Regions from separate parts of the Bradyrhizobium sp. USDA 3262 genome, predicted to be linked through region 2. Evidence: riboswitches for the same ligand, from Rfam matches in the RefSeq annotation. Region 2 holds a riboswitch; each other region holds the start of a gene.
The links. Region 2 has a riboswitch for cobalamin ahead of ACVWYP_RS00865 (TonB-dependent receptor). Riboswitches for the same ligand answer to the same signal wherever they lie in the genome.
Positions count from the first base shown of each region.

Region 1 (7,349 bases), 1.5 Mb from region 2:
ACGCTTGTCGGCTTCCATGCCTACCGCCAGATTGCGGCCGGTGTCGGCGGCGGCGAGGCGATCAAGGAGAGCGTGAGCAGGCCGGCGATCCGCGCCGGCCTCGAGACCATCGGCGCGCATCTTCGTTGGCACGGTGCGCTCTCGGTCGACGTCATCATGCCGCTCGACAGCGCAACGCCGCTGTTGATCGACTGCAACCCCCGGCTGGTCGAGCCGATGAACGCCTTTCAGTCGGGCGTCGATCTGGTCGATTTGCTGCTGCGCGTCTCGCGCGGCGAGACCCCGGCGCCGCTGCCCGAGGGCCGCGCCGGGGTGCGGACGCATCTGGCGATGCAGGCGCTGCTCGGCAGTGCGTCGCGCGATGGTACGCGGCGTGACCTGATCCGGGAATGCGGCCGCATCGCCGCGGGCGAAGGGCACTACCGGGGAAGCAGTGAAGAGCTGACGCCGGTGCGGCTCGACTGGCTCAGTGCCGTGCCGCTCGCGATGACCACGGCGTTGCTGCTGGCATCACCGCAGATCGCCTCATCGCTCGCGCGCGGCGGTTTTGGCGCGCATCTGCTCGATCGCGGCAGCATCAAGGCGATCGAAAATGGCGATTTCCGATAGTATCCTTCACCGCGAATTCACTGCACGACCTTGTCTGCACGCTTCAATAGCTCGGGTGGGATCTCGACGCCCACGGCCCGGGCCGCCTGGAGATTGAATATCAGCTCTCGCCTGGTGACGACGCCGACCGGCAGGTCGCCCGGCTTCGCGCCCTTGAAAATCTTGTCGGCGAACGTCGCAAACTCGCGCCATGTATCGGCGACGTTGGCGCCATAGGTGATCACCCCGCCCGCGTCCGCCTGGCCGCCGGGAAACATCGCCGGCAAGCGGTTCTTCAGGGCCAGTTCACCAACTTGCTTTCGATTGCTGAAGGGCACCGGCACTTCCAGGACCAGCAGCGCCTCCGCGCGTTCCTTTGCCATCCCGGCAATTGCGGCCTCCAGATCGTCCGCACTCTTGACCTTCACGATTTGCGGCTCCAACCCCAAGGCCTTGGCTGCGGCCTCGTTGGCACGGTCAATCGGAGCGAGCCCGCGTTCATCGGCGCCGGGGATCGTTTGATCGCTGAGAATCGCAACGCGCGTGATTCCGGGCAATGCCTCCTTCAGAATTTTGAATTGCTTGCTGGCCTGCTGCGGATCGAGGTTGGTGAGGCCCGTGATGTTGCCTCCCGGTTTTTCCATCGAGGCGACAAGCTTCAATGCAACCGGGTCGGTCACGATTGCAAAGATCACCGGAATCGTCGACGTCGCCTTCTGCGACGCCACCGACGCCGGGCCGCCGAGTGCAAGGATGACATCCACGTTCGCACCGACCAGCTCCGAGGCGAGGCCCGGAAGGCGCTCGAGCTTCGACTCGGCAAATCGCGGTTCGATGACGATGTCGGGGCCTTCGAGATAGCCGCGGTCGGCGAAGTCGCTCAGAAGGTTTTTCTTGATGGAGTCGAAGAGCGGCGACGGGCTGCCGTTGAGAAGGATTCCTACTTTCCTGGGGGCTTGTTGCGCATTGGACGGTTCGCACGTCGACGCGATCATGCAGAAGACCGTGAGCACCGCCTTCGCAAACCTCATGGCACCGCCCCCCGGGCAAGGACCCAGCGTCCATGCGGAGCCTAGCACGGCAACCAATCCGGAAGGGGGGCCAGCCCATGACCCCGCTGCGACCTAATGTCTGCTTGGCGACGATGAACCGGGCTCGGTAGCTCGCAAGCTACGAGGCCGCCGCCCGCGACCCGGCGCGCAACTGCGCCCGGGACATTTGGATGGACATCTGCCGCGCCTCACAATGGCTCGTCATCATTGCCGTAGCGGTCGAGCTTCGGCGTGGCGATGTCGCCGTCCTCGTAATAGTCATCGTCCTGCAGCGCTGCGGGCGGCGGAGGCTTCTTCGACTTGTCGTCGATCTTGTCTTTGGTCTTGGCGCCGTCCTTGCTCGTCTTTCCGGCCTTGGCCATGCGTTTCCCCTGCACGGGTCAAATCAGCTGCCGGAATTCTACTCCAGTTTGCGGACGCTTGTAACGTGATGAGACGACGCGGCGGGCGCACACCCCGCCGTGCTGGACAGCTCAGAACGTCGCGCCGGCCTTCACCATGTAGGTGCGGCCGGGCAGCGGATAGGCCGAGAAGCGGCCCTCCGTGAACGTGCTCGCGATGGCGTAGTCGTAATAGAGCGCGTTGAACAGGTTGTTCACGCTCAGCGACCAGAAGAAGCGGTCATACTGCCCGCTCAGCTTGATGTCGGCGGTGGCGTTGCCGGGAATCCGGCTCTGGGTGTTGGCCTGGTCGTTGTCCATGATGCGCGCGCTCCAGGCCCGCACCGTGGCGTCGAACACCAGATAGTTCTGCCAGATATTCCAGGTGACGCCGAGATTGCCGGTGTAGCGCGACACCAGCGGCACGTCGTTGCCGGCCCAGATGCCTTCGCGGAACACCGCGCGGGTGATCGCCATGCCGGCGCGCAGGGTGACGCTGTCGCTGACCTTGAGCGCCGCGCTGGTCTCCGAGCCATAGCGGCGGGTGGGGTCGAGGTTGGTGTTGAAGAACAGCACCGGGTTGAAATGGATCTCGTTCTCGAGATCCATCAGATAGACACTGGTCTGGACCTGGAAGCGGTTGGTCCTGACGCGAAAGCCGCCCTCGACATCCTGCGAGGTCTGGGTCTTGAGCTGGAAGGTCTGCGGGATCGGGGCGAAGGTCAGCGGGTCGAATGACGGACCCGACGCGACGCGTTCGTCGACATCAGGCGTGCGGAATGCGCGTGCCGCGCGGCCGAACACCGAGAAAGTGTCGGTCAGGCGATGCTCGACGCCGACATGCAGCGCGTATTGCGTCTCGTTGCTGTCGAGCGGTGCCGCCTGCGCGTCGAACGCGAACGGCGCGTTCGGGTCGTAGCGATCGCGCGCCGAGACGCTGGTGTTTTGCACACGCGCGCCGTAGGAGAAGTCGGTCGTCGGCAGCACGCCGATCGTGTGCTGCCAGTAGCCGGCCACGGACTGCTGCTCGATATTGTAGATGTGGAACGGGTCGACGCCCTGATAGGCGCCGCGCGCCTCGCGGAAGGTCGAATCGTAATAGTCGATGCCGGTCAGGATCGTCGACGGCATCCCCAGCATCACATTCTTGACGCTGAGCCGCGGCGTGAGCGACCAGGTCTGCAGCGCGGCGTCATTGTAGGTCGAAGCGAAGCTGATGGTCGGCACCTTGCCGAAGAAGCCGCTCTGCGTCTCGCGCTGCCGCCAGCCGCCGTCGACGATCAGGTCGACGCCGTTGATCAGCGTCTTGGTGAAGCCGGCGGTGACGCTGGCGGTTTGCTGGTTGGCATAGTCGAAGGGCGTCGCGGCGCCGCGGCGATCGGTGAGCAACTCGTTGACGCCGATCGACGGATCGACCAGCCGTCCGCCGGGCAGGCCGAGCTTCTGGTCGCTGCCGGTGACGGTGAGGAAGGCGGTGAGATCAGGCGTGGTGTAGTTGATGTTGCCGACGGCGTTGCGCTGGTCGAGCGCATTGTTGACGCGGTAGCCGTCGGACTTGATGCCGTTGCCGTAGAACGAGGTGGACCACGGTCCGGAATTGAGCGCCGCGGAGACCGTGGCCATGCGGGTGTTGAACGAGCCGTATCCGCCCTCGGCCCGCATCGTCGTCGGCGGGCTGCCGACACCGGTCTTGGTGATGATGTTGACCACGCCGCCCACCGCGTTGTCGCCGTAGAGCACCGCGCCGCTGTTGCCGCGCGTGACCTCGATGCGCTCGATGGAATCGAGCGGGATCGTGGTGAGGTCGAAGCCGGCCTTGTCGACGTCGTTGAGGCGGCGGCCGTTGAGCAGGAAGAGGGTATTGTCGGTCGCGAATGCGCCGAAGCCGCGCAGGTCGACCGACGTCTTGGCGCCGTTCGGTCCGCCATAGGGCGTTTGCAACTGCACGCCCGGCACCTGCGCAAGAATCTCCGGTAGCGACTGCACCGGCGAATGCGCGATGTCGTCGGCGGTGATCACGGCCGAGGAGGAGCCGACAATGCCGGCGAACTGGCGGCCGCCACCGGTGCCACCCGTTCCGGTGGCCACGCCGGTCGCTGTCGTGCCCGATCCGCTGCCGCTGCCCGTATTATTACTCTGCGTGGTGCCCGGCGCCGGGCGGCGCGGCACCGGCGCTTCGTCTGCGGCCGGCCTGGCGCGCGTGACGTTCTGGTCGCCCGGCTTGGTGACTTCGATCGCCGGCAACTGATCGGGAGCGGGTGCCTGCTGCGCCCGCGCGGCGGAGCCAAGGATTGCAGGTGCGATCATCGTCGACGCAAGCAGATGCACGCGGTGCCGCCGATGGAAAGGGAAGGGGAACATAAGCGAGGCCTCGGCAACGTCAGTGGCACGTCACCGCGAACCAGTCTCACCATCGTGCTCACGGCATCAGGTGAAGCTCATGCCTGTACTCCCCGACCGGCATCCTCGCGTGTGACCACGGCTGACGGCAGGTCTCCTGGCTCGCGGGTCGTTACCCTTCGTCGCCTTCCCAGGACCGAGATTCCCAGTGGCCTGTGACGAAGGATTCACCGCATACAGTTGCGGGGGCAGCCGCGGCGTTGGGGAAGTTTCCCCGCACCGCATTCCCTTTTCATCTCATGAAAGAACCGTCATGTTCATCTAGGGTTCGGCCGGGCAGCAAAGTCAATCCGGCGGAAGTCGGGCGGCGGCCGGGCGGCCACGGTTTTTGTCGAGTGTCGCTTGTCTGCCACGGCGATCGCTGTAAGAGCATGGATCCGATGAGCGTGCAGGATTTTGCCTTGGCGGCCGAGGTCGCGGCGCGGCGCCGGTGGGGCGCCACCGCGGCGCTGCTCGCGCTCGTGGTCCTGCTGCTGGTGATCTCGCTCGGCATCGGGCCGGTGCGGCTATCGCCGCTTGCGGTGATCGAGGCGCTGTTCGGCGGCGGCAGCGATGTGGCGCAGGTGATCGTGCGCGAGATCCGCCTGCCGCGCACCATCCTGGCATTCGCGATCGGCGGTATTCTCGGGCTGTCAGGCGCGGCGCTGCAAGGGCTGCTGCGCAATCCGCTGGCCTCACCGTCGCTGTTCGGCGCGCCGCAATCGGCGGCCTTCGGCGCGGTGCTGGTGATCGCGCTGGGCCTCGCCGATGTGCGCTCCTATGCGCTGCCGGTGGTGGCGATCATCGCCGCCTTCGGCTCGGTGTTCGCGCTGCTTGCGATCGCTGGCCGCAATGCCGGGCTCTTGATCCTGATCCTGGCCGGGCTCGCGATCTCGAGCTTTGCGGGTGCTGCGACCGCGTTGGTGATGAACCTCTCGAGCAATCCCTTCGTGGTGCTGGAGATCGCGTTCTGGCTGCTCGGCTCGCTGGAGGACCGCAGCTTCCAGCACGTGGCGCTGGCACTGCCCTTCATCGTCGCGGGCGCCGCCATCCTGCTCAGCCAGGCGAGCGCCTTCCGCGCGCTGACGCTTGGCGAGGAGGCGGCGCAGAGCCTCGGCGTCGATGTCGGACGGTTGCGGCTACTCGTCATCACGGGCGTGGCGCTCGGCGTCGGCGGCGCGGTCGCGGTCACCGGCACGATCGGCTTCATCGGCCTCGTCGCGCCGCATCTGATGCGTCCGCTGATCGGTCACGATCCGGCGCGGCTCTTGGTGCCGAGCGCGCTCACCGGTTCGGCGCTGCTGCTCGCCGCCGATATCGCGGTACGTATCATCCCCTCGACATCGGACATCAAGGTCGGCGTGCTGACCTCGATCATCGGCGTGCCGTTCTTCCTTTACCTCATCATGCGCGAACGCCGCGCGCTCGGCGGAGGTGTGGCATGACGCTGCTCTCCGCCGCCGCGCTCAATGCCTCGCTCGGCAGCCGCAAGGTGCTGCACGATGTCTCGCTGTCGTTGCCATCGGGCCATCTGGTCGCGCTGGTCGGGCCGAACGGCGCCGGCAAGACCACGCTGTTGCGTGCACTGGCCGGGCTGATTCCCTCCGACGGCGAGATCCGGATCGGCGGCGATCCGCTGGCGTCGCTGCCGCTGCGCGAGCGTGCGAAGCGCTTTGCCTATCTGCCGCAGGGGCACATGGTGCACTGGCCGCTGCCGGCGCGCGACATCGTCGCGCTCGGCCGCTACCCGCACGGCGCGACCGATCCGGCGCGGCTGTCGCCGACGGATATGGACGCGGTGCTGCGGGCGATGCAGGCGGTCGACGTCACTGAATTCAGCGATCGCCGCGTCACCGAACTCTCCGGCGGCGAGCGCAGCCGCGTCGCGCTGGCCCGGGTGCTCGCGGTGGAGGCGCCGGTGATCCTCGCCGACGAGCCGACCGCTTCGCTCGATCCGCGCCACCAGATCGACGTGATGCAGAAGCTGCGCAACGTCGCCGACACCGGCGTGCTGGTGATCGTGGTGACGCACGATCTCGGGCTCGCGGCGCGCTTTGCCGATCATGTGCTGGTGCTCGCGGAGGGGCGGCTTGCCGCGCAGGGCGCGCCTGCTGAAGCATTGTCGGAGAGCGTCCTCGCCAGCGTATTCCGGGTCAGCGCCTACCGTGCCGAATTTCAGCGGGAGGCCGTCATCGTGCCGTGGGCGGACGTGTGATGTGGCCGGAGTATCGCAGCGAACTCGCTGCACCTCTCCGGCTTGCGCGGGAGGTCATAGCGCATCGAAAGATGCGCTATGGGTGGGGGCTCTCTCCACGATATGACTCGCGGCGACACCCCCACCCCAACCCTCCCCCGCAAGCGGGAGAGGGGGCTCAGCGTCAGCGTGGCAGCCATCTTGCTTCGCTTCATCTTGGAGCGATGGTCGCGATTCTGCTGTGGCTTGTTTCTGCCGGTGCCGCGTCCGCCGCCGGACCGCGCATCGTCTCGATGAATGTCTGCAGCGACCAGCTCGTGCTGTCGCTGGCCGACCCCGACCAGATCATCGGTCTCAGCCGCTTCTCGCGCGATGCCTGGCAATCCTGGGCCGCCGAGAAGGCGCGAAATTTTCCGCGCCTGTCCGGCGAGGCCGAGGACGTACTGCTGCTCAAGCCCGATCTCGTCGTGGTCAGCCTGTTCGACAAGCGCGCGACCCGCGACCTGTTGAAGGCCAACGGGCTGCACCTCGTCGAATTCACGGTGCCGCGCACGCTGGATGAGGTGAAGAACCAGATTCGCGCGATGGGCGATGTGGTGCAGCATCCCGATCGCGCGGAGGCCGAGATCGTGCGCCTCGACGCGGCCACCGCCCGGGCGCGGGCGGCGGCAAGCGCGCATCATTACCGCGTGCTGCCGCTGGAGCGGCGCGGCTTTGTCTCGGGCGACCATAGCCTGGTCAGCTCGCTGCTGGCGG
Region 1 covers NZ_JBSSCT010000001.1:1,707,069-1,714,417, forward strand. The annotation lists gene ACVWYP_RS07830 (ATP-grasp domain-containing protein) at 1-609, shown strand, start outside; gene ACVWYP_RS07835 (ABC transporter substrate-binding protein) at 627-1,619, opposite strand; gene ACVWYP_RS07840 (hypothetical protein) at 1,829-2,002, opposite strand; gene ACVWYP_RS07845 (TonB-dependent receptor) at 2,114-4,327, opposite strand; cobalamin riboswitch at 4,491-4,688, opposite strand; gene ACVWYP_RS07850 (FecCD family ABC transporter permease) at 4,801-5,844, shown strand; gene ACVWYP_RS07855 (ABC transporter ATP-binding protein) at 5,841-6,614, shown strand; gene ACVWYP_RS07860 (ABC transporter substrate-binding protein) at 6,818-7,349, shown strand, end outside.
Region 1: it holds a riboswitch for cobalamin, as region 2 does, so the genes downstream of both, ACVWYP_RS07845 (TonB-dependent receptor) here and ACVWYP_RS00865 (TonB-dependent receptor) in region 2, are expected to answer to the same signal.

Region 2 (7,349 bases):
ATTGGGCCTCGGCGCGCTTCGCCTATGCGATTCCTATGCGATCGGGCGCGCGCGCCCCTCGAAAACCTATTCCCACGCAAGGATAGTCGCGCCGCGCCTGACCTCCCTCGACAGCCGAAGGAGGTCGGGCGCGCGGGGTGTTCGACTGATGCGCGAGAATGCGACCGAACCGGAGAGCAAGCTGCTTTGTGCCTGGCAGCTTGCCGTGCTGCGCTTCGCAGTGACGCTTGACGACGACGATCGGATGCACGCGCTCGGTGTGGCCGGCGAGGTCGACCGGCTGGGCGGCGCGGCCGATGACGCCTTCCACTTCTTCCGCAGGACGACCGCGGAGCTGTGCGCGGCGATCTCCGGTCAAAGCGCGGATCAGGATTCCGTCATCCGGCGATTCCTGGCGCAGATCGACAATGTCAGGCTCAAGCGCGCGGTCGAGGCGGCGATCGCCAAGGACCGCTCGCCGCCAAAACTCGTGGCGAGCCGCGTGAAGCCCGGCCCCGATCTCTGGCGCGGGCTGGCGCCGCGGCGTGCAAACGGAACGTAGGAAGGGCCTCACTCTGCAATCGCCATCACGGCGCGGCGGATATTCCGTCACAGCATGTCGCCACAACCCTGGCCGGCTTGCTGCGATCAGTGCGATGCGCTTCTCTGTGCTCGACAAGAGACCGGTCGGTTTCGGAATGCGGGGAGTGGCGAGATGGGTGGCTTGGTGATCAGCGGCGGCCGGGTGGTGGATCCGGCCAGCGGGATGGACGCGATCGGCGATGTGGCTGTGGTCGACGGCAAGATCGCCGCGGTCGGCAGCGGCCTCGGCGGCGCCGAGCGGCGGATCGACGCGACCGGGCTCGTGGTGGCGCCGGGTTTCATCGACCTGCACGCGCATGGCCAGACCATTCCGGCCGACCGCATGCAGGCGTTCGACGGGGTGACGACCTCGCTCGACCTCGAGGCCGGCGTGCTGCCGGTCGCGTCCTGGTACAAGCGCCAGGCCGAGAAGGGCAGGGTGCTGAACTACGGCGCCGCCGCCAACTGGGCCTTCGCGCGCATCGGTGCGATGACCGGTTCGAATTCGGAAAGCTCGCTGGAATCGTTTGGCGCCGCGATGCGCGATCGCCGCTGGATCGAAAACGTCGCGACCGAAGGCGAGGTCGGCGGCATCCTCGACCGCCTCGCCATCGGCCTGAACGAGGGCGGTATCGGCATCGGCATTCTCAACGCCTATGCGCCGGGCGCCGGCGTGCAGGAATTGACCGCGGTGTGCCAGCTCGCGGCCACGCATGCGGTGCCGACCTTCACCCACGTCGCCTATATGTCGCGGATCGATCCCGAGAGCGCGGCGGAAGCCTATATCCGCCTGATCGGGTATGCCGGCGCCACCGGCGCGCATATGCACATCTGTCATTTCAACTCGTCGAGCAAGACGGATATCGAACGCTGTGTTGCGCTGATCGCGAAAGCGCAGGCGCAGGGGCTGCCGATCACGGTGGAGGCCTATCCCTACGGCACCGGCTCGACCGTGCTGGCGGCGACCTTCTTCAGCGATCCGAAATTCGAGGAGCGCAACGGCCTCGGTTATGATTCGGTGCAGCGCGTGACCGACGGTCACCGTTTCGGCAGCCGCGAGGAACTGCTGGCGGCACAGGCCGAAGAGCCCTCGACCTTGGTGCTGTGGCACGTGCTCGACATCGAGAACAATGCGCATCATCGCGATCTGCTCGACATGGCGGTGCTGTATCCGGGCGGCGCGATCGCCTCCGACGCGATGCCGTGGACGCTGTCGGACGGCCGCCCCTACACTGGCGACGCCTGGCCGCTGCCCGACGATGCCACCTCGCATCCGCGCTCGGCGGGCTGTTTCACCCGCTTCATCCGCGAATGGGTGCGCGAGCGCAAGAAAGTGTCGCTGCTCGAGGGTATCCGCAAATGCGCGCTGATCCCGGCCGAGATCCTGTCGGCGAGCACGCCGGCGATGCGGGCCAAGGGCAGGCTGCAGGTCGGCGCCGACGCCGATGTCGTGGTGTTCGACTTCGAGACGCTGAGCGACCGCGCGACCTTCTCCGCGATGAATCGTCCGGCGGAGGGCGTGCGGCATCTCGTGGTCAGCGGCCAGCCACTGATCAGCGATGGGGTGCTCGATGTCGCGGCGCGTCCCGGCCGGCCGGTGCGCCGGCCCGTCGCTGGGGGCTGAGGTGGCGGTCCCGATCCTGCTGGTCGCGGGCTTCCTCGGGGCGGGCAAGACCACGGTCGTCAACCATCTGCTGGCGCATGCGCAAGGGCGGCGCATCGCCGCCGTGGTCAACGATTTCGGTGCGATCAATATCGACGCGGAGCTGATCGCGGGCGCCAGCGACGGCGTGGTCAACCTGAGCAACGGCTGCATCTGCTGCACGCTGGAGGGCGACCTGCTGCGCACGCTCGCCACGCTGCTGCGGCGTGATCCGCGTCCCGAATTCATCGTGATCGAGACCAGCGGGATCGCCGATCCCGCCGACATCGTGCGCAACCTGATGGATCCCGTGATCTGGAAGGAGGCGCCGCTCGAGACCGTGCTGTGCGTGGTCGACGCGACGCAGCCTGCGGCGATGCTGAACGACGCGCTGCTGCGCTCGCAGGTGCGGGCGGCGGACGTGGTGGCGCTGAGCAAGGTCGATCTGACTGACGCCGCCGCGTGCGCCGCGATCCGCGACGCCGTGCGCGCGGCGCGTCCGGCGGCCGTGCTGGTTGATGCCTTGCATGGCGAGGTGCCGGCCGCGCTGCTGTTTCCGGCGGATCTCGATCATCTGCCGGCGCCGCGCGAGACCGCGCCGCGACGGCCGGCGTCCGACCGCTTCGAGACGCTGAGCTGGACCTCGGAGCGGCCGGTGCTGCTGCCGCGCTTGCAGCAGGCGATCGGCAGACTGGCGCCGAAGCTGGCGCGGGCGAAGGGATTGTTCGAGACGGTGGAGCAGCCCGGGCGGCTGACGGTGTTTCAACTCGCCGGCGGCCGCGCGACCTTGGCTGCGGGCGGCGTGCCGTCGCCCGGCGTGCCGCGCACGCGCATCGTGTTCATCGCCGAGATGGGTGCTCTGTCGCGCGCGGAGATTGATGAGGTGATGCAGGGATGTGTCGAAGCCAAGTGATACGAACCTACGTTTCCCGTCATCCTGAGGTGCGAGCGAAGCGAGCCTCGAAGGGGGCACGGCCCCGCTGGTGGCCGTCGATCCTTCGAGACGCCGCTGCGCGGCTCCTCAGGATGACGGGATTAGAGGGAGCTCCGCGTCAGCCGCAGCAGACATCGCTGTGTCATCGCCGCAGCAGCATCCCGCAAAGGATGTGTGCGACAATCGCATCGAATTGACAGCCCTGCCGCCAGCACCTATCGTTTTTGCCGACGGTTCCCTTCGGGGATCAAAAGGGAATGCGGTGCGAGGGTAACCCCAATGCCGCAGCTGTCCCCGCAACTGTAAACGGCGAGCCTTTCGTCAATTTGCCACTGGGCTATCAGGCCCGGGAAGGCGTCGACAGGCGATGACCCGTGAGCCAGGAGACCTGCCGTCAGTCGTGGTCACACGCGAGCACATCGGGCGGGGGCGTCCTGGTGGGATCGGAGCACTGCCTTTTGGGCAATGCGCCAGTCCGCGTTCGCGGTGACGTGCCACGTTACCGCGAGTCGTTTCATGTCTCCGTCCTTTCCCGTTGCGCGCAAATGGCGCCTCGGTCTCGTCTGCTCCCTGTCATCGCTGCTGCTGCCGGCCGAAGCCTCGGCACAAACACCTCCACCAACCAGGCTCGATCCGATCGAGGTCGCGCCTTCCGCTGCGGCAAAGCCGAAGCTTGCGGCGCGCGGCCGTGACATGGCCGCCGCGGCGCGGCCACGGCCGAGGCTCGCGACGGCCGCACCAGCCGGCAACACGCCGCGTGCCGCGACGTCAGGCGCATCGGGGGCGGCATCGCCGACGCTCAATGCCACCACGCAGGGCGGCACCGGCAGCCGGCTCAATCTGACGCCGTTGCAGACGCCGGCCAGCGTCGAGATCATCACGGCGCAGACCATCGCTGAGCGCGGCCAGCATAATGTGGTCGATGCCGTCACCCAGGACGCGGCCGGCTTCATCGCAACGCCGGCGCCCGGCAATGGCGGGCTGTCGTTCAGCACCCGTGGCTTTGCCGGCAGCAACTCGGTGATGACGCTGTACGACGGCACGCGCTTCTATATCGGCTCCGGCACGCTGACGTTCCCCTACGACACCTGGTCGACGCAACGCATCGAGGTGCTGCGCGGTCCGGCCTCGGTGCTGTATGGCGAAGGCGCGATCGGCGGCGTCATCAACGTGATTCCGAAGAAACCCCTCAATACGCCCTATAACGAGGCCGAGGTTTCGCTCGACAGCAACATGACCCGGCGGCTCTCGGTGGACAGCACCGGTCCGATCAATCCCAATGTGTCGTACCGCGTCAACGCCACCGGCAACATGTCGGACGGCTGGGTCGATCGCGACAAGACCTCGAATGCGGTGGTCTCCGCCGCCGTGCGGGTGCAGGCGTCGGACAATCTCGCCTTCACGCTGTCGGAGGACTACGGCGACCGCAGCCCGTCACGTTATTTCGGCACGCCGCTGATCAACGGCTCGATCCAGGACGCGCTGCGCTTCAAGAACTACAACGCATTGGACAGCGCGATCCGCTATCAGGACAGCTGGACCCGGTTCAAGACCGAGTGGGACGTCGCCGACGGCATCAAGGTCAACAACACGCTGTATTATCTGACCAGCGAGCGGCACTGGCGCGACATCGAGAACTACACCTGGAATCCGAAGACCCAGCTGATCGATCGCACGAGCTATATCGAGATCTTCCACGACCAGAAGCAACTCGGCAACCGGATGGATACGACCTTCAGCGGTCACGTGTTCGGACTTGCGAACCAGTTCGTCGCCGGGTTCGACGTCAACCGGATCGACTTCACCCATACCAACAACTCGCCCTATGGCGGCGCGTCGTCGGTCAATCCTTACGCGTTCGATCCGGGATCGTTCTTCGCGACGACGACGGCGACCACGCCGGGCTTCAATGCGATCGTCAATCAATACGCGCTGTTCGCCGAGGATCGGCTCTCGCTGACCGATCAATTGTCGCTGGTCACCGGGGTCAGGTACGACCGCCCCGAGGTCGACCGCACCGACTACAAGACGCCGGCAAACAGTTTTGAGACGACGCTATCGGGGACCAGCTGGCGCGCCGGCCTCGTTTACGAGCCGATCAAGAACCTCGCGTTCTATGGTCAGTACGCGATCGGCGTCGATCCGGTCAGCAACCTGATCTCGCTGTCCGTCTCGCAGAAAACCTTCCAGCTTGCGACCGGCAAGCAGACCGAGATCGGGGTCAAGCAGTCGTTCTGGGGCGGCCGCGGCGAGTGGACGCTGGCCGCTTACGAGATCGTCAAGACCGGGCTCACGATTCCCGATCCCGGCAATCCCACCGGCGGCCTGGCATTGCAGATCGGCCAGCAATCATCGCGCGGGGTCGAAGGATCGATCGGGCTCGCGCTAAGCGACGGCTGGCGGGTCGACGCCAATCTTGCGCTGTTGCGCGCCAGATACGACAACAACAGCCAGGTGGTCGGCGGCAAGATCGTCAGCTTCAACGGCAATGTCCCGGTCAACGTGCCGCAGCAGGTCTCGAACGTCTGGCTGACGTGGGATTTCGCGCCCAACTGGTCGGTCTATGGCGGCGTGCAGATCGTCGGAGCGATGTACTCCGATCTCGCCAACACCCAGCTGCGGCCGGGCTACAATGTGGTCAATGGCGGCATCAGATGGAAGCCGGATGACCGCACCACGGTCGCGTTCCGCCTCTACAATTTGTTCGACAAGGCTTACGCGGTGACCTCGAACGGCACCGGTCAGTGGCTGCTCGGCATGCCGCGCACCGCCGAATTGTCCGTCAACGTGAAGTTCTGACCATGCGCAACGCTCTGATCCGGCGCGGGCGGCGGTGGCTCTATATCGTCCATCGCTGGATCGGCATTGCGACGTGTCTCCTGTTCGCGATGTGGTTCATCTCCGGCCTTGTCATGATGTACGTGGCCTTTCCGCGCCTTACCGAAAGCGAGCGCCTCGCCGCGCTTCCTGTCATTCCCTGGAACAAGGTGCGGGTCACGCCTGATCGCGCGATGGCGATCGCGGGCGTCGAGCGTTATCCGCGTGACTTGCGGCTTTCGATGATGGACGACACGCCCGTCTATCGGGTGATCGGCTGGAAGGGAGGGACGATCACCATTTCGGCGGTCGACGGCAGCGAGATCGACCGCATCACGCCGGACCAGGCGCTGGCCATCGCCGCACATCATCCGCATGCCGTGCAACCCCAATTGCTCGACACCGTGACGCGCGACCAATGGTCGGTGACGGCGCGCTTCGATCCGTTGCGGCCGCTCTATCTGATCGGCCTCGGCGACGCCGATGGCACAGAGCTCTATGTCTCCTCGCGCAGCGGCGAGATCGCGCTCGACACCACGCGTCCCGAGCGCATCTGGAACTGGCTTGGTTCGATCCCGCACTGGATCTATCCGACCGTGTTGCGCAAGGACGGCCCGCTGTGGCGGGATGTGGTGCTGTGGATCTCGGGGGTCTGTCTTGTCGTCGCGGTCACCGGCTTCTGGATCGGCATTTTGCGCCTGCGGCTGACGCGCCGCTACGCGAACGGCGCCGTCTCGCCCTATCGCGGCTGGATGGCCTGGCATCACATCGCCGGCCTGATCGGCGGCATCTGCGTCTTGACCTGGATGTTCAGCGGCTGGCTGTCGCTCAATCCCGGTGGCGCGTTCTCCGCTCGCGGCGTCACCCGCGAGATCGCGGTCGGCTATAGCGGCCACGACACGCCCGACATTGTCGCCGGCTTCCAGTCGTCGCCATCGATGCCGGCGGTGGAGGCGCGTTTCGTCTGGATCGGCGGACACGGGTTGATGTTGCTCGACGACGGTAACGGCGGCCGCAGCATCGCCGATCCTGTGACCGGTGCGCAGATGACCCTCTCGCGCGACGAGATCATCGCTGCCGCCCGACACGCAATGCCCGGCGCTGCGATGACATCAGCGCGGCAGCTCGATGAACCCGACGCCTACTGGTACACGCTGCACCAGGCGCGCGAGCTTCCCGTATTGCGGATCGGCTTCGACGATCCCGCCCACACCTGGCTGCACATCTCCCCCGTCACCGGCGAGATCCTCGACCGCAGCGACGACAGCCGCCGGTCCTACCGCTGGCTGTTCAACGCGCTGCACAGCCTCGATGTCCCGCTGCTGCTGCGCATCTCGCCGGCGCGCGACGTCGTGGTGTGGTTGCTATCGGCGGCTGGCACGATTATCTCGATCA
Region 2 covers NZ_JBSSCT010000001.1:178,505-185,853, reverse strand. The annotation lists gene ACVWYP_RS00880 (hypothetical protein) at 149-541, shown strand; gene ACVWYP_RS00875 (amidohydrolase family protein) at 695-2,185, shown strand; gene ACVWYP_RS00870 (CobW family GTP-binding protein) at 2,133-3,116, shown strand; cobalamin riboswitch at 3,352-3,547, shown strand; gene ACVWYP_RS00865 (TonB-dependent receptor) at 3,654-5,936, shown strand; gene ACVWYP_RS00860 (PepSY domain-containing protein) at 5,939-7,349, shown strand, end outside.

Region 3 (7,349 bases), 2.7 Mb from region 2:
GAAGGGCCTTGTGGCGGAGGCGCAGGCGCGGCGCAATCCTGCCGCCGCCGAAGGGCCGCCGCGGGATTCGGTTTTGATGTTGTTTCGCGGCTCCTCGAGCGTGGTTATTCGGGACGGACGCCCGGAAGGGCATTATTCGCCCGACGCGCCGCATCAGGACGGCACCGTGCGGGAGGCTGGCACGGGCCAGAAGTGACTAACCGATGCGAAAACACCTTCAGCCGAAGTCGATCCGATCTGTATTGGCTCAAATCCGTCCGATCGTCAGCTTTTCGAACGCTAATGCGCCCAGCATGAGCGTGCGGATGTCTGGACGGCGGCGCCTGCTCCCGACCGCAACGGACGTGGGCAACCAGCCACGCTAGGCGCGAGCGGAAGTTGGTAAGCGCCAGTTTTGACGGGGGCTCGAGGGCTTAAAGGTCGACACGAGCTTCCGAACCAACTGCGTCGGAGCCGCAGGCATGAATACGAGCCGAGAGCCCGACTCACCAGAACCGCCTACGGACGCGATCGGCTTTCAGCAGCGGCTCAGTGGCGCGCATGCCAGGCCGTGTGGACTCTTGGTATTTCGCTGAGCCGCCAATGCCTGACCAATTTTCTGAAAGGACGCGTAACTAATGATTTAGTATATTCATCTTGGCGGGAGGCCAAGATGGCCAAGATAGTCGACAGCCTGCCAGAAAGGACGTTGCCAGGTGCTCCTGCCGTTGGCGACGTCGCGAAGGTCTGCTGGCGGCGGACTATGTCCGCGCTCCGCGGGCTGCTATGGAATGCTTACCCAGTGGGCGCTCGCCGTGTAATTGTCCAGATCAGAGGCCCGCGTCCATCGACGGTTTGATACGAACGAACCCCTCTTGTCGAAATTCGGCTGTGTGGGGCATACCCAGCATGGTGAAACTTGTGGTCCGGGAGTTATTGCTAGGCAAGAGGCCGGCCCTCCTTAGTATGTTGATCTGGGCATCCGAGGCCGTATGGGGACAGAAGACCCAGTGGTCGGCTATGAAACGCTCGTCCTCGGGAATGAAATTTGTGAGCTCCGACAGCGCAGCCCCGGCGGACGAGGATGGCCCGGCTTGCGAAGGTCCGGCCTGAGACGGTCCAGCCTGCGATGACCCGGCTTCCACATTCTGCCAAATTAGATCAGGATCAAACTCTGGGAGTTCCGCGATGGCTTGAGCGATCGGCTGCTGCGAGCCTGGCTGTGGAGAGCTTTCTCTGGCGGCCACCAATGGCCCGGGGGAGGGCGCAGCCGGCGCATATAGATCATCCTCCCGATCCAACAGTGATGAATAGGGATGCCCCGACTCCAAATATTGCGAATAGGGATGCCGGGCGTCCAGATATGGCGAGTAGGCTTTGCCCTGCTGCACGGGAGATCCCGCAGCAGGTGGCAGAGCACTATCTTCGACCTCGCGCAGCTGGTGCTCAAAGCCCGCTGGACCCGCGGGCGCTGATGGTGAATCGGGCTGCGGGCTTGTGTTCGTTGGGCTGATTGAGTTGAAATCCATCCTGCTCCTCCTTTGAAAGTTTGGCTCGAGCCATAGTTCGACGAAGGCCATTTGCATTGCGACCTCCAGAGAACTGTTTCGAAGGCTCGTGTGGAGTGCACCCTCCGAGCCGCCGGCAGAGCATCGGGTGTTCGATGTGCATCTCCATTAAGATGGATAGGCGGCATCGCCCTCTAGACATCCGCTCTCTCATGCTAAGAGAGTTAGCTTTCGAGAAGCTGACGAGCGTCAAGAGGATTCGCAATGAGCCAATGGAGAAGGCATTGACCTTCGCCACAAGCTGCTTCGCATTTTCAATTCATCTCTGCTTGGCGCAGACTTGCGCACGATGCTGTCCTGACGCGGCGCGTCCCCTGCAGTATCTCTCCAGCAGGCGGTCGAGGCTCATCCTGGTGTCGATCAGGATCTGATATGCCAGGATGAGGATGCCGGCCCTTCGCTGGACCGTGGCATGCCTAGCCGTCGCATGCCGGGCTATCGCTTGCAGGGCCATTGCAGGCCGGACCCCACGCTCGACCCTTGCAGCCGGACCGTCTCAGCCAGGTCCTTCCGAAGCCGCACCACCAGAACTGTCCGAGTTCCATATGTTGGACGGACGTCTCGCCAAGGATTACTGGGTTTTCATTGGCCAAACAGCCACAGGCGCTCAGATCGATATGCTGGAGTGCAGCGGAGTGAGACCGAGCAAGGACCGCCACAAAGGTTTTCACTCTTCTCGGGGTGCCCACACAGCCGAACGCAGAGCAGAGGGCTTCATTCGTCTCACGCCATCGCTGGACTCGATCCCTTGGCCCGAAGCCGGCTGAAGATCGGCCTGCGGACTCTGGGGAAGATCGGCCTCCCCACTAGCAACCATGGCTCGCGCCTCGGCAGGGCCATGTCTCTGGCGCCGACAGATTGAAATTGCGGACGGCAACGGCAGTCGGTGACGGCCCCCGGCCGGCGAAAAATTGCCAAGCTCCCACTTTAAGGCCCAATCGATCAGTGCAGAGACCTGGTCACGTCAAGATAGATGCACGGCGAGAGACAAACGATCACCAGTGCGCCCTCTTCTCACTTTTGCCTTCTCCGCCCTGCACTTTATATGAACCGACGCCGCGGAGTCGGCCACCTTGACCATCACGCGTGATTGTCACGTACACAGCCGCCGGCCCGCAGCATTCAAGTCAGGTTTTTCCGCGTCCCTTTGGCTAAGGTGCGTAAAACAGTTTCCGTCCGCCCTTCCCAAAAGGACGGCTAGCGTGCAACCAATTCTTCTTAAGCCGCATTGCAGGCGGCCTTAGCGCAAACCGCGTGGACATCGGTTACGTCGCGCGCCTCGTGAAACCGGGATTGAGTTCATTTGCGCATCGGCACATCAACGGGCGCAGTTTTCTTCGATCGGTTGCCCGATACCGCGCTGCCTCTGCTCATCCCAGCCGGAGCGTTTTTGATGAACTCCGATACTGGCGGACACCTTAGGTGTGCTCAACACCTCCACTTTGGCACGTCCATCCCAAAGGCCCGCGACCATGATTTCGAGCGGCATAGATCAAGGTCCGCTGCGGCCCCGCAAGCAGCGGCAGAGCCGACTTTCGCAAACGTCCGAAAATGCGGGGGCGCTCCAAAGCGCCGTTCCGTCTGGCTACGTCCGGCCGAAAGCTGCCCACACCCCGTCTTCGCCGTCCCAGCTGCCGCGGCTCGCCGCCTTGGAGTACTCGGTGGCGCGCTGCTCGAAGAAATTAGCGTGCTCGACGCCATTGAGAATCTCGACGAGCCAAGGCAGCGGATGCGCCTTGAGCTGGGTGAACCCGCCCTCCTTGGCTTCGAAGAAGCCGAAGACCGGGGCAATCCGCAACTGGGTCAGTCGCCAGTCGGCGACATAGCGGACGTAAGTGTGGATCTGCTCAGGCCTCATGCCCTCGATCTTGCCGAGGCCGAAGGCGAGGTCGACGAAATTCTCCTCCAGCTTCACCATGGTTTTGGCGACGTCGACGATATCGTCACGGACGGAGCGCGTCACCGCGCCGGTTTCTCGGTTCCATTCGTGAAACAGCTTGATAATGCCCTCACAATGCAGGCTCTCGTCGCGAACCGACCAGCTTACGATCTGTCCCATGCCGTTCATCTTGTTGTGGCGGGGGAAATTGAGCAGCATCGCGAAGCTCGCGAACAACGCCATGCCTTCGGTGAAGGCGCCGAACATCGCCAAGGTCCTGGCGACATCGGCTACTGTGTCGACGCCGAACTCGTGCATGTAGTCCGCCTTGGCACGCATCTCGGAATAGCCGCGAAATGCCTCGAACTCGGTCTTGGGCATGCCGAGCGTTTTGAGCAGCAGCGCATAGGCGTCGATGTGGACCGTCTCCATATTAGTGAAGGCCGCCATCATCATCTGGACGGTGAGCGGCTGGAAGATCGGGATGTAGCGCTTAAGATAGTTATCGCCGACTTCGATGTCCGATTGGGTGAAGAAACGGAAGATCTGAGTGAGCAGCGCGCGCTCACTGTCGGTAACGCGGTCCGATGCCCAATCCTTGAGGTCGGCACCAAGCGGCACCTCCTCGCCCATCCAATGGGTCTGCTGCTGGCGCTTCCAGAACTCGTAAGCCCAGGCGTAGCGATCGACGTCATAGCTGCCGGTCGAGTCGAGGAGGCCGACGCACCGTTTGCCGATCAGTGTGCGCGGATCGACGGATGAGAGATCGATCACTGACATGCGAGGCACTCCTCATAGTCAGTGTGCCGCTGCGGCTGCGGCGGCGCCGCGTTGTCGCCGTCAGCGATGTTGCCGGCGAACGCCGCGCGCGAGATCGATTTTGAACGGCAGTAGTAGAGGCTCTTCACCCCGCGCTTCCATGCCGTCCAATGCAGCATGTGAAGGTCCCACTTATCGACGTCGGCCGGCAGATAGAGGTTAATCGACTGGCTCTGGCAAATGAACGCGGCGCGGTCGGCGGCAAGCTCGACGATCCAGCGCTGGTCGATTTCGAAGGCGGTGCGAAAGACCGCTTTTTCGTGTTCCGACAGGGTGTCGAGATGGGCGACTGAACCCTCGTGCGCGATGATCGACTGCCAGGTCGCCGAAGTATCTGCGCCCTTGGCGGCCAGCAGCTTGGCGAGATGCGGATTACGCACCGAGATGGCACCGGACAAGGTCTTATGGGTGTAGATGTTGGCCGGGATCGGCTCGACGCAAGCGCTAGTCCCGCCGCAGATGATGCTGATCGAGGCGGTTGGCGCGATCGCGATCTTATGGCTGAAGCGCGCCATCACACCGCGTTCCAGTGCATCCGGGCACGGCCCACGCTCGCGCGCGAGCGTCACGGATGCCGCGTCGGCATCGCGACGGATTTTCCGGAACATGTTCAGATTGAACGACTTGGCCACGACACTTTCCATCGGAATGCCCTTGGCCTGCAGGAACGAATGGAAGCCCATGACGCCGAGGCCGACGGAGCGCTCACGCAAGGCGGCGTAGCGGGCACGCTTCATGCCGTCCGGCGCCACCGTGATGAAGTGGGTCAGCACGTTGTCGAGGAAGCGCATGACGTCCTCGATGAAGCCTGGCTTCTCATTCCACTGATCCCAGGTCTCGAGGTTGAGCGACGACAGGCAGCACACCGCGGTGCGCTCCTCGCCGCGATGATCGATGCCGGTCGGCAGGGTAATTTCGCTGCACAGGTTGGAGGTAGAGACCTTGAGGCCGAGCTCGCGCTGGTGCTTGGGGAGCGACCGGTTCACGGTGTCAATAAACAACAAGTAAGGCTCGCCGGTCTGCAGCCGGTTCTCCAGGATGCGTTGCCACAGTTGGCGGGCGTCGATCTCGCGGATGACATCGTTGGTCCTCGGGCTGCGCAGAGCGAACGCGGTGCCGGCGCCCACGGCACGCATGAACGCGTCGGTAACGTTGATCCCGTGGTGCAGGTTGAGACTCTTGCGGTTGAAGTCGCCGGACGCCTTGCGAATCTCGAGGAACTCCTCGATCTCGGGATGGTGGATATCGAGATAGACCGCCGCAGAGCCGCGCCGCAACGAGCCCTGGCTGATCGCCAATGTCAGGCCGTCCATGACGTGGATGAACGGGATGATACCCGAGGTAACGCCGCCCTTCACCTTCTCGCCGATCGAGCGAACGTTGCCCCAGTAGGTGCCGATGCCGCCGCCGTTAGAGGCAAGCCAGACATTCTCGTTCCAGGTGCCGACGATGCCTTCGAGCGAGTCCGACACCGAGTTAAGGAAGCATGAGATCGGCAGACCGCGCGTGGTGCCGCCGTTGGACAGCACCGGTGTGGCCGGCATGAACCACAGCCGAGACATCGCATCATAGAGACGTTGGGCATGCGCAACATCATCCGCGAAGGCGCAAGACACCCGCGCGAACATGTCCTGGAGCAATTCGCCGGCGAGCAGGTAACGGTCGGTCACCGTCAGCTTGCCGAACGGCGTCAACAGGTCGTCGCGCGTCCGATCGAGCTTGAGATCGGCCCGCCTTGGCGATGGAGCAAGGGGGCGCGGCAGCGGAGCCGGCGATGGCAAGACAAGACCCGACTCAGGCGGGGTAGGCCTTGCCTGCGCTGGGCGCGGCTGCACATGCGGCGGCTCAATGAGATGACCCTGCTGATCGAAATTGTAAGACGGCGACATCGGCAACCCCGCGATGTTGGGCGCGGGCCGGCGCGGACGACTTGCGAGGAATCCGGGCAAATGTCCCCGGCTGCAAGCGACCCACCGGGACACCCCGCCCGAGGACTTTCATTCGGTCGCGGCAGGTCTCCTGGCTCGCGGGTCACTGCGGCCATCGGCCTTCCCGGCGCTGTGTCGCGCCAGTGACCATGATGACAACCGCTCGCCGCTTACAGTTGCGGGGGCAGCCCCGGAGTTGCCGTTTTGGCGCACCGGGTTCCCTCTTAGCTTCCACCCTACAAGATGTGGGGAACGGAAGACCGTGACTGACTATAGATAGGTCTACGCGCCGGGATTCGTCAATTGGAGAGATCAAGATTTAGAAGGCAAAAACATACCGACCGCCCGGACCACTCTATCGCCGCTGTCACTTCTTGCTGCAGAGATGCCTTGGGCTGCCTTTCAGTTTCCGTTAAGCTTGCGCATAGTCGAGGAAATTCTGACCCACGTGTCGCATTGATGCGATCTATGAAACCGCGCGTCAGCAGAGAGGGAATTCGGCAAGGCGCTCTCCGATCTGAATCGCAGCGCTCGCCGCGACAAATGGCATCTGGACGAATCGTTATCCATCGTCGGCGAACAACATTGGCCCTGGCGCGCCTTCGACCAGAATGGCCTTGTTTTTCGACGTCTTGATCCAGCGCCGAAGAGACTCGCGCGCTGCACAGTGGTCCTTAACTGTCAGGGCTCCAGCGCAACGTGCAAGCCCTCGTTGCTTTCAACATGAACGTAACGGGGTCCAATCGGCCGTCCCCTGCCGCTGGCGACGGTGACAACGTCTTCCAGAGGCGTGGCCCGCGCATCCGCCTCTGGGCGAGACAAGATCAGATCCGCATGCAACAGCCCTTCTGATTCGAGGCCGGTCGCATCCACGCCAAGGGCCGCCAAGCTGGCCAAACAACTTTCAAACTCTTCAGCATCGCGAAAGCGACGCTGGATAAACGTCGCGCCGGTAAGACGTTCTGTCACAAGACCACGCTTTGCAAACGCTTCGGCCAACGATTCAAATGGGAACATTCGTAGCACAAAGGAGATGATCCATGGTTGCTTCTCTGTCGCATCGAGAATCTCGCTGAACGTCTTCTCGGTAACGTAGCCGATGCATCCGGTTGACATGATAACATCCACGGAGCGGAGAATGCGCGCGCTATCCGTCGATAGCGCCTCCTTTTCAAG
Region 3 covers NZ_JBSSCT010000001.1:2,854,660-2,862,008, reverse strand. The annotation lists gene ACVWYP_RS13350 (hypothetical protein) at 1-196, shown strand, start outside; gene ACVWYP_RS13345 (hypothetical protein) at 810-1,565, opposite strand; gene ACVWYP_RS13340 (hypothetical protein) at 2,866-3,036, opposite strand; gene ACVWYP_RS13335 (ribonucleotide-diphosphate reductase subunit beta) at 3,133-4,206, opposite strand; gene ACVWYP_RS13330 (ribonucleoside-diphosphate reductase subunit alpha) at 4,197-6,026, opposite strand; cobalamin riboswitch at 6,238-6,453, opposite strand; gene ACVWYP_RS13325 (hypothetical protein) at 6,855-7,349, opposite strand, start outside.
Region 3: it holds a riboswitch for cobalamin, as region 2 does, so the genes downstream of both, ACVWYP_RS13330 (ribonucleoside-diphosphate reductase subunit alpha) here and ACVWYP_RS00865 (TonB-dependent receptor) in region 2, are expected to answer to the same signal.